DNA from 4 places in the Bradyrhizobium sp. USDA 4510 genome. Region 3 is predicted to be linked to each of the others. Evidence: predicted binding sites of a transcription regulator. Region 3 holds the regulator's gene; each other region holds the start of a gene.
What was found. Region 3 encodes LexA, which represses DNA repair genes until DNA is damaged. Its sites were predicted from a motif close to TGTTCNNNNTGTGTTCNG; they were not measured.
Positions count from the first base shown of each region.

Region 1: a site for LexA is predicted at 927-944, ahead of ACVMDN_RS28675 (PA0069 family radical SAM protein). Genes of this name have one in related genera too.
Region 2: a site for LexA is predicted at 1,011-1,028, ahead of ACVMDN_RS34965 (DNA recombination protein RmuC). Genes of this name have one in related genera too.
Region 4: a site for LexA is predicted at 858-875, ahead of ACVMDN_RS01075 (ribonuclease T2 family protein). Genes of this name have one in related genera too.

Region 1 covers NZ_JBSSBT010000001.1:6,154,609-6,156,805, forward strand. The annotation lists gene ACVMDN_RS28675 (PA0069 family radical SAM protein) at 1-905, opposite strand, end outside; gene ACVMDN_RS28680 (glycosyltransferase family protein) at 1,070-1,639, shown strand; gene ACVMDN_RS28685 (bifunctional helix-turn-helix transcriptional regulator/GNAT family N-acetyltransferase) at 1,685-2,197, shown strand, end outside.
Region 2 covers NZ_JBSSBT010000001.1:7,500,370-7,502,566, reverse strand. The annotation lists gene ACVMDN_RS34965 (DNA recombination protein RmuC) at 1-979, opposite strand, end outside; gene def (peptide deformylase) at 1,150-1,677, shown strand; gene fmt (methionyl-tRNA formyltransferase) at 1,828-2,197, shown strand, end outside.
Region 3 covers NZ_JBSSBT010000001.1:3,920,227-3,922,423, reverse strand. The annotation lists partial or broken gene ACVMDN_RS17900 (ComEC/Rec2 family competence protein) at 1-39, shown strand, start outside; gene ACVMDN_RS17895 (hypothetical protein) at 36-263, opposite strand; gene ACVMDN_RS17890 (hypothetical protein) at 409-837, opposite strand; gene lexA (transcriptional repressor LexA) at 1,094-1,798, opposite strand; gene ACVMDN_RS17880 (molybdopterin molybdotransferase MoeA) at 2,042-2,197, opposite strand, start outside.
Region 4 covers NZ_JBSSBT010000001.1:223,362-225,558, forward strand. The annotation lists gene ACVMDN_RS01075 (ribonuclease T2 family protein) at 129-815, opposite strand; gene ACVMDN_RS01080 (hypothetical protein) at 929-1,405, opposite strand; gene ACVMDN_RS01085 (hypothetical protein) at 1,572-1,871, shown strand; gene ACVMDN_RS01090 (DUF3617 domain-containing protein) at 1,915-2,197, shown strand, end outside.

The DNA.
Region 1 (2,197 bases), 2.2 Mb from region 3:
TCGCGCACCTCGAGCGGCAGCCGCAGCAGCACATAGCTCGCCTCCCTGGCGCCGGCATGTGCGGCGGCATCGAGGATGCGCTCGATCTCGGAATCGTTCAGCGCCGGGATCACGGGTGCGACCATCACCGTGGTCGGGATGCCGGCATCCGTGAGCCGCTTGATCGCCTCGAGCCGCTTCGGCGGGGTCGAGGCGCGCGGCTCCATGGTGCGGGCGAGTTTCGGGTCGAGCGTCGTCACCGAGAGCGCGACCTTGGCGAGATTGCGCTTGGCCATACGTACCAGGATGTCGATGTCGCGGGTGACCAGCGCCGACTTGGTGACGATGCCGACCGGATGGCCGGCGCGCTCCAGCACCTCGAGGATGCCGCGCATGATCTTCCGGTCGCGCTCGATCGGCTGATAGGGATCGGTGTTGGTGCCGATCGCGATCATCCGCGCCTCGTAGTCCGGTGCCGCCAGCTCCTTCTCGAGCAGCGCGGGTGCGTCCGGCTTGGCGAACAGCTTCGATTCGAAGTCCAGCCCCGGCGACAGGCCGAGATAGGCGTGGGTCGGCCGCGCGAAGCAATAGACGCAGCCGTGCTCACAGCCGCGATACGGATTGATCGAGCGGTCGAAGCCGATGTCGGGCGAGTCGTTGCGGGTGATCACCTTGCGCGAGGTGTCGAGCGCCACGCTGGTCGCAAATGGCGGCAGGTCCTCGAGGCTCTGCCAGCCGTCGTCGAAGGCAACGCGCGCCTCGGCCTCGTAGCGGCCGCTGGCGTTGGACTGCGCGCCGCGGCCGCGCCGCCGCTCGCGCTCGATCGCGACCGCAAGCTCGGGAAAAGGGGAAGGTGCACCCGCCGGGTTATCGGAGGGCGCCGTTACCGGCGGGTGCTTGAGGGCATGAGAGGATGCTCGGCTCATGCTTTGAAGCTAACACGGCACGAGAACAAATCAAGAACATGAACGGAGAAATTCCACAAAACCTTGCTACAAAATTCTGCAGGCGAACAGGCTGCTTTGAATATGACAAGGTGATAACACGGCCGGAGTTTCTCCACCGTTTGAGCCATCGAAGCCTCAAAATCATGCTGAGCGTGATCATTCCAACCGACGGCGTCGAGCGCACCGCGGTCGCAACATTGGCGGCGCTGGTGCCGGGCGCGGCCGCCGGCGTCATCCGCGAAGTGCTGCTGGTCGACCGCAGCAACAGCGATGTGATGGAGCGCGTCGCCGACGTTGCCGGCTGCCGTTTCATGCGCTTCGAGGGCACGCGCGCCGCGGCGCTTGCGGCAGGCGCGCGGCAGGCGCGGTCGCCCTGGCTGATGTTCCTGCATCCGGGCGCAGTGCTCGATGCCGGCTGGATCGAGGAAACCACCCAGTTCATCCAGATGGTGGCGGCCAGCGGCAAGGACCGCGCCGGCATCTTCCGCTACGCCCGCGCACCCTACACCGACCCGGGCCTGCGCGACGGCCTCAAATTCGTTGCCCGGATGATCACCGGGCCCTCGGCCGAACAGGGCCTTTTGATCGCGCGCGAGCATTACGAGCGGATCGGCGGCTACCGGCCCGATGCCCGCCGCTCCGAGGCGCGCCTGCTGCGCCGGCTCGGCCGTTCCTCCCGCACCATGCTGCGGAGCCGGATCATGGTGGCCTGAACAAAGCGCTTGCGGATTATTTGATTCCGTCAAATAATATGCTTGATGAAATCAAACTTCCATGACACCACGCTCGAGAGCCAGGTCGCCGCGGTCCGCGGCTTCAGCCGGTTCTATACCCGCAAGCTCGGCATCATCGAGCCGAAGCTGTTGCACTCACCATTCACGCTGCAGGAAGCGCGGATCATCTACGAGCTCGCGCACCGCGAAAATTGCACCGCAACCGATCTGGTGCGCGATCTCGACCTCGATGCCGGCTTCGTCAGCCGCACGCTGGCGGCGCTGCAAAGGCGCCAGATCGTGACGCGGAAGCCATCGAAGGCCGACAAGCGCGTCAACGAGGTGGCCCTCACCGCCAAGGGCCGCACTGCTGCCGCCGATCTCGACTGCCGCTCGCGCAGCGAGGTCGGGACGCTATTGAAGCAGATGGACGGCGACCGTCGCGCCGCGGTGGTGCGCGCCATGGGCACGATCGAGCAATCGCTGGAGCCGCCGGCCGAGAAACCGGTCGGCTTCCTGCTGCGCAGCCATCGCGTCGGCGACATGGGTTGGGTCGTC
Region 2 (2,197 bases), 3.6 Mb from region 3:
GCATCACCTCGTTGCGGATCTGGTCGGCGGCGTCGCGGATGCGGGCGTCCTTCAGGATCTGCTGCATCACCTGGATCGCCAGCATCAAGAGCGAGGGCGATACCAGCACGACGCGCGCGCGATAGGCCTTCTGGATCACGTCGTCGAAGCCGTCATGGATCTCGGCATAGACCGATTCCGACGGCACGAACATCAGCGCGGTGTCCTGGGTCTCGCCAGGGATCAGGTACTTCTCCGCGATGTCGCTGACATGCTTCAGCACGTCGGCGCGCAGCCGCTGGCTGGCGAATTTGCGCTCCTCGTCGCTGCGCGCATCGTGCAGCGCGGTCATGGCCTCGAGCGGGAATTTCGCGTCGATGCAGAGCGGGCGCTGGTCGGGCAGAAACACCACGCAGTCCGGCCGCTTGCCCGACGTCAGCGTGTACTGGAACTCGAACGAGCCCTTCGGCATGCCGTCCTGGACGATCGCCTCCATCCGCGCCTGGCCGAAGGCGCCGCGCGATTGCTTGTTGGCGAGCACGTCGCGCAGCGTCGTCACCTGGGTGGTGAGCTCGTTGAGGTTCTTGTGGGCGTGGTCGATGATGCCGAGCCGCTCGTGCAGCACGCGCAGCGAATCCATCGTGTTGCGGGTCGATTGCTCCATCGACTGGCCGACCCGGTGGGTCACCGAATCGAGCCGCTCGTTGACGGCGCGGGCCATCTCGGCCTGGCGGCCGGCCAGCGCCTGCGCCATAGTATCAACCTTGGCATCGACCCGCCCGGAGGATTCGCTCTGGGCCCGCAGCATGTCGGCGAGGCGCTCCTCCAGTTCGTCGGCGCGGATGGCCTGGGCCATTGCGAGTTCCGCGCCGCGCCGGCTGGCGCGTGCGATCACCACCGCAATGGCGAACAGCAGGATCAGCGCCAGCGCCCCAAGGCCGATCAAGGCGTCGGAGACACGGACGGGAAGGTCGCCAATCGTGAGGAGAATCTCGTTCATGCCGGCAGTTGTAGCCGATTCGCGGCCAGGTGCGAACGAAGAGGGAACGTTTAAGGCAAATGCATTCCTGATTTTCCGGGTTAATGCGGGGTGAAGAAACGTGGTTAAGGTTGTCCTAACGGGTTCCTGAGCGCATTGACCCCATGAAGTCAGCAGCTTAAATCGCCGCCATGGCATTAAGAGAAATTATCATCCTGCCGGACAAGCAGTTGCGGCTGGTGTCGAAACCGATCGAGAAGGTGACGCCGGAGATCCGCAAGCTGGCCGACGACATGCTCGAGACCATGTATGACGCGCCCGGCATTGGGCTCGCGGCGATTCAGGTCGCGCAGCCGCTGCGGCTGATCACCATGGATCTCGCCAAGCGCGACGAGAACGGCGAGACCACGGCGAAGCCGCGCGTCTTCATCAATCCGGAGATCATTGCGCGTTCGGAAGAACTGTCGGTGTACGAAGAGGGCTGCCTGTCGATCCCCGAATATTACGAGGAGGTCGAGCGGCCGGCGCGGGTGCGCGTGCGATTCACCGATCTCGACGGCACGGTGCATGAGGAGGATGCGGAAGGGCTCTACGCCACCTGCATCCAGCACGAAATCGATCATCTCAACGGCGTGCTGTTCGTGGATTATCTGTCGAAACTGAAGCGCGACCGCGTGTTCAAGAAATTCGAGAAGGCCGCCAAGCGCGCGGCGGAGTAGGCGCGGTCGCTTTCCCGGACGCGTCATGGCCGGGCTTGACCCGGCCATCCACGTCTTGCTTCGCTGTCGCCGAAAACGTGGATGCCCGGGGCTTCTTGTGCGAAGACGCGCTTCGCGCTTAAGCACTCCAACTGCTACCGAGCCTGTCTAATGCCTCTCCGCCTGATCTTCATGGGCACGCCCGATTTCGCGGTGCCGACGCTGCTGGAGCTCGTAGCCCATGGCCATGAGGTCGTGGCGGTCTACACCCGCGGGCCGAAGCCGGGCGGGCGGCGCGGCCTGCAATTGCAGCCGACGCCGGTCGAGCAGGAGGCGCGCCGCCTCGGCATTCCCGTGCTGACGCCGAAGACCCTCAAGACCTCGGAAGCGCTCGAGGAGTTTCGCGCGCATGACGCGGATGCCGCCGTCGTCGTCGCCTATGGCATGATCCTGCCGCAAGCCATTCTCGACGCGCCGAAGCTCGGCTGCTTCAACCTGCATGCCTCGCTGCTGCCGCGCTGGCGCGGCGCCGCGCCGATCA
Region 3 (2,197 bases):
GCGACGCCGGCCGAGACCGATCTGCAGGGCGATGATTAGCCGTGGTCCGGCAAGGGCGCGCTCGGCAGCTCGAACAGGCCGAGATGGTATTCGTCGGAGTCGGGGCCGGCGTCGGGCTTCTTGACGAGAGTGAAGGAAGCCTCGGGAAATTGCTCCCAGACTTTCAGGTCGTCGGCCGTTACCGTCAGCCAACCGAACCGGAACATGTAGCGGCCCGGTTCCGTGACGCGTCCAGCCTTTTGCCATGTGACCTTATCGACCACCGCGCACGTCCTCCGTACCCGATGATGCGCCAAGGTGCCGGCCGACGCAAATCTCCTTCTGCGCCCCGGAAGCGGGAGTCCGGGGTCGCCCGAAATTGCTTAGGTCATCCGCCGCCGAACAGCTCATTCCACGGCGACGATGCGCTCAACCCAAAAACAGCGTTGCGAATGCGGAAGGCCGCCGCTCCACAACCTTCGGCTTCTGCTCGACCGGCGGATGCAGCGCCGGCAATTGCAGCACGCTGACGCGCTGTCCCTCGACCAGCTGGGTCACCAGCACATGGCTGCCGTCGGGGAATTCGACCGCATCATGATGCCGATCGGGCACGTCGGGCTCGACTTCGTTGAATACGCCGACGCGATAGTTCAGCGTCTTGGTCCAGATCCAGCGGCTGTCGTAGCGAACGTTCTCGGCGAAAGCGAGCTCGGTGCCCGGCAGCATGCAGACCGCGACAGTGGGGTCATTCTCCGAAGCAAAGCCGCGGGTCGACGTGCCGCGGAACGTCGTCGTGATCAGCGTCTCTCCGACAATGGCGGGGCGCGATGCCACGGCGTGCAGACTATAGTCACACATCGGATGGCTCCTCATTTCGAGGTAGCGACCCCTGCCTCTCCTTGAGGCATTAGGGCCTCTACCAGAGTGGACGATAGCGAACGAGCGTCTGCTCGTTTCTGGGCGATTGTACGACTGGTCCGAGATCGCTCCGATCACAAACACGCGACGCTGCGCGAGAGGTATCGGAGCGCATCGGGCAGGCCGTACGCTACACTATCATGCAAGGAACGATCCGACGTGTTGCTCGTTCCCGGCCGCCGCAAGTATTTGCAATTCAGTATTTGCGATAAAGGCCGATCAGCTTGCCCTGGATGCGGACCCGGTTCGGCGGCAGGATGCGCACTTCATAGGCGGTGTTGGCCGGCTCGAGCGCGATCGATGCGCCGCGGCGGCGGAAGCGCTTCAGGGTCGCTTCCTCCTCGTCGATCAGCGCCACCACGATGTCGCCGGTATTGGCGACGTCGTTGCGCTGGATCAGCGCCATGTCGCCGTCGAGGATGCCGGCATCGACCATCGAGTCGCCGCGTACCTCGAGCGCGTAGTGCTCGCCGGCGCCGAGCATGTCGGGCGGCACGCTGATGGTGTGGCTGCGGGTCTGCAGCGCCTCGATCGGCGTACCGGCGGCGATCCGGCCCATCACGGGGACCGCGACCGGACGGTTGCCGTCGTCCTCGGCAATCGGCGGCGTGCTGGCGCGCCGGCCGAGGGTGCCTTCGATGACGCTGGGCGTGAAGCCGCGGCGACCGTTGCCGCCGCCGGCCGAGAGTTCGGGCAGCTTGATGACCTCGATGGCGCGGGCGCGGTTCGGCAGACGGCGGATGAAGCCGCGCTCCTCCAGCGCAGTGATCAGGCGGTGGATACCGGACTTCGAGCGCAGGTCGAGCGCATCCTTCATCTCGTCGAAGGAGGGCGGTACGCCGGCCTCTTTCAGACGTTCATTGATGAAACGCAGTAGTTCGTACTGTTTGCGCGTGAGCATCTCGAGTATTCCCCCGGTTGATAGCGTCGTTCGATTCCGAGACTCTTCTGGTGGGGCCTGCAGGCCGGGCCTGACCTCAGGAGCATGTGCTCGATGCACCTGCTTCCATGCAGCTTCCCGAATGTAGACACCAGCACTCGAAACAAATCATGAACGGACACTATATGTTCGATATGTGTTCCGCAACCACTTAATTTCCGGTGAACGTGTCGGGCAACGCACAATCGGCGGGGCGCGAAAACCCTATTCGGGCAGTGTCAGGATCTCGCATTCGCTGCCTTCGACGGCCGCCGCCGCGAACGGCGGGCGCACGAGAAGTGCCCGTGCCGCAGCGAGATTCCCGAGCAACGACGAGTCCTGCTGCGTCACCGGCGTTGCGATCAACGTGCCGTCCTCGCG
Region 4 (2,197 bases), 3.7 Mb from region 3:
GAAGCCTTGGCGTAGCCGGGGCTCCCGGGCATCTGCGCCTTATCTTGCTTGTTTCGCGATGGCGCAGGTGGCCGGGACATGCTGCGCGACGACGCGCAGCGCGGGTCTGCCGGCCATGACCCAGAGTTTCAGCCGCCGCGAACCGGCGGCATCAGCACCTGATCGCGGCGGCAGGCGCGGCGGTCGATTTCCTCGCAGGAGCGGAATTCCAGATCCTTGCTGAGGCAGATCCGCACCTCGCTGAGCCGCTTGCTGTCGCAGGTCACCGAGATCGCGGAGTTGCTGAGGCCCGGATTGACCTTGATGAATGCCGTCTCCAGCTCGTCGGGCGCGACCGTCTTCGGCTCCGACAATTGCAGGAATTCCTCGGGGATCTTCACCGTGGCGCGGGCCTTGCGGATGGCTTCGAAATAGGCGCGCTCGCCGAGACCGGAGCAGGTGCCGTGCTTGTCCCACTCGTTGTAGATCAGCCCGGGCGCCGGCATCAGGTCGAGCATCGAGCTCATGATGCTGCGGGCGAGTCGCGGCGAAGGCCGCTGGCAGTATTCCGGAAAGCCCCGCTCATATTGCGGCCACAGGCCGTGCACCACGAAGGAATATGGCCGTCCGCCGCATTGCGCCTGCGTGCCGCGGCCGTTGTTGCCGCGCTCGCTCGCCGCCTCGCAGAACGAGGGCGACCACGACAGCGACAGCACATAGAAATCGAACTCGCCGGGCGCATTCTGGCGGCGATCCTGGGCCGACGCCCCGACCGCACCGCACAGAATAATGGCAACCGAAATCAAAAATCGGGAAATCGTGTCCAACCGAGGCATCAAACGCTCCCTCACTCGACCGCCCAGAGCCTAGCAGGCCGCGAGAACATTTCAAGAACAAAAAGCCGCCGTCCAAATGGCGGCGGCTCCTGCTTTAGCAATCTGGTCGGAGATCAGGGCCGCGCGGCCTTGCAGGACGGGTTATAGGTCCAGTTGCGGTCGAGCCCCGCGACGCACCATTCGACGCCCTGATTGATGCTGGCAAAGCCGCCGTCCTCGATGATCGAATAGTGCACCTTGCGCACTTTGCCGTCGCTCAGCATCGCCTCGCCCGTGCAATAACGGCGCGGGATATTGTCGGACTGCCAGGGGCGGAAGGCGGTTTCGTGAATCCCGTTGAAGCCGGTGATCACGAGCGGCGAATTCCAGAAGGTGGCTTCCTTTTCCTGGAATTGCGTGCTGATGACCGTCAGGGCCTTCTCGCATGGGGCCACATTGCCGTCATAGCGCGGGCCGGACAGCCAGAAGTTCATTTCGAGCGGATTGGCGGCTTGGGCCGTACCCCCGAAAGCCAGCAGGCCGACCACGAGTGCGGCGCCGAGGCCGAGCTTGCGGCCGAGTTTATTGCGGGAGTTGAACAGGTTGCGCATGGGAATCCACCCGATTATCCGATGCCGCGGACGGTGCCGCGAAGCCCCGGCAAGGTCAAGTGCAGGGCGGCAACACCTGCGGAGAAGTCCACTTTGGGGAGCCGGCTCGTTCTTTTCACGGTCGCCGGCGCACTCTATGTTGGCTCGAAGCGAAATGGAGTCTGCGATGCGAAGGAAATTGGCCGCGTGCCTGGTTGCCGTTTGCGGGATGCTGGCCGTTGTGCCGGCGCGGGCGGATTGGATGCAGCCGGTACCGCCGTTCAAGGGCAATGATACCGGCGGTATCATCGCCTATACGCTGGCGACCCAGAGCGACGCCCGGCAACTCGCAGTCGATCACTGCGCCTCCTACGGCAAGGTGGTTAAGTTCCTTGCGATGCAGAACTATCCGGGCGGCTACATCTCTTTCGCCTGTCGCTGGGTGCCCTATGGCGCAGCCCAGAGGCCGCTGCGCACGCTCTACTGAGCGCGCACCGGATCTTTCGATCGTTCAGCCGGGAGCCGACCGCATGACCCGACAGCTTGCCTTGCTTGGTTCGGCTGTGTGCCTTGTCCTGTCCGCTGGCGCCGCAAGTGCCGTCGACCTGCCGATCCGCAAGGCCGGTCTGTGGGAGATGAAGATGGTGCGCACCGGCGGGCCGATGCCCGAAATCACCATGCAGCACTGCACCGACGAGACCACCGACAAGGAGATGAGCGCGGCGGCCTCGCCGATGGCCAAGGAAGTCTGCTCGAAGCAGGATATCAAGAAGACCGCGACCGGCTATGTCAGCGACAGCGTCTGCAGCGTCG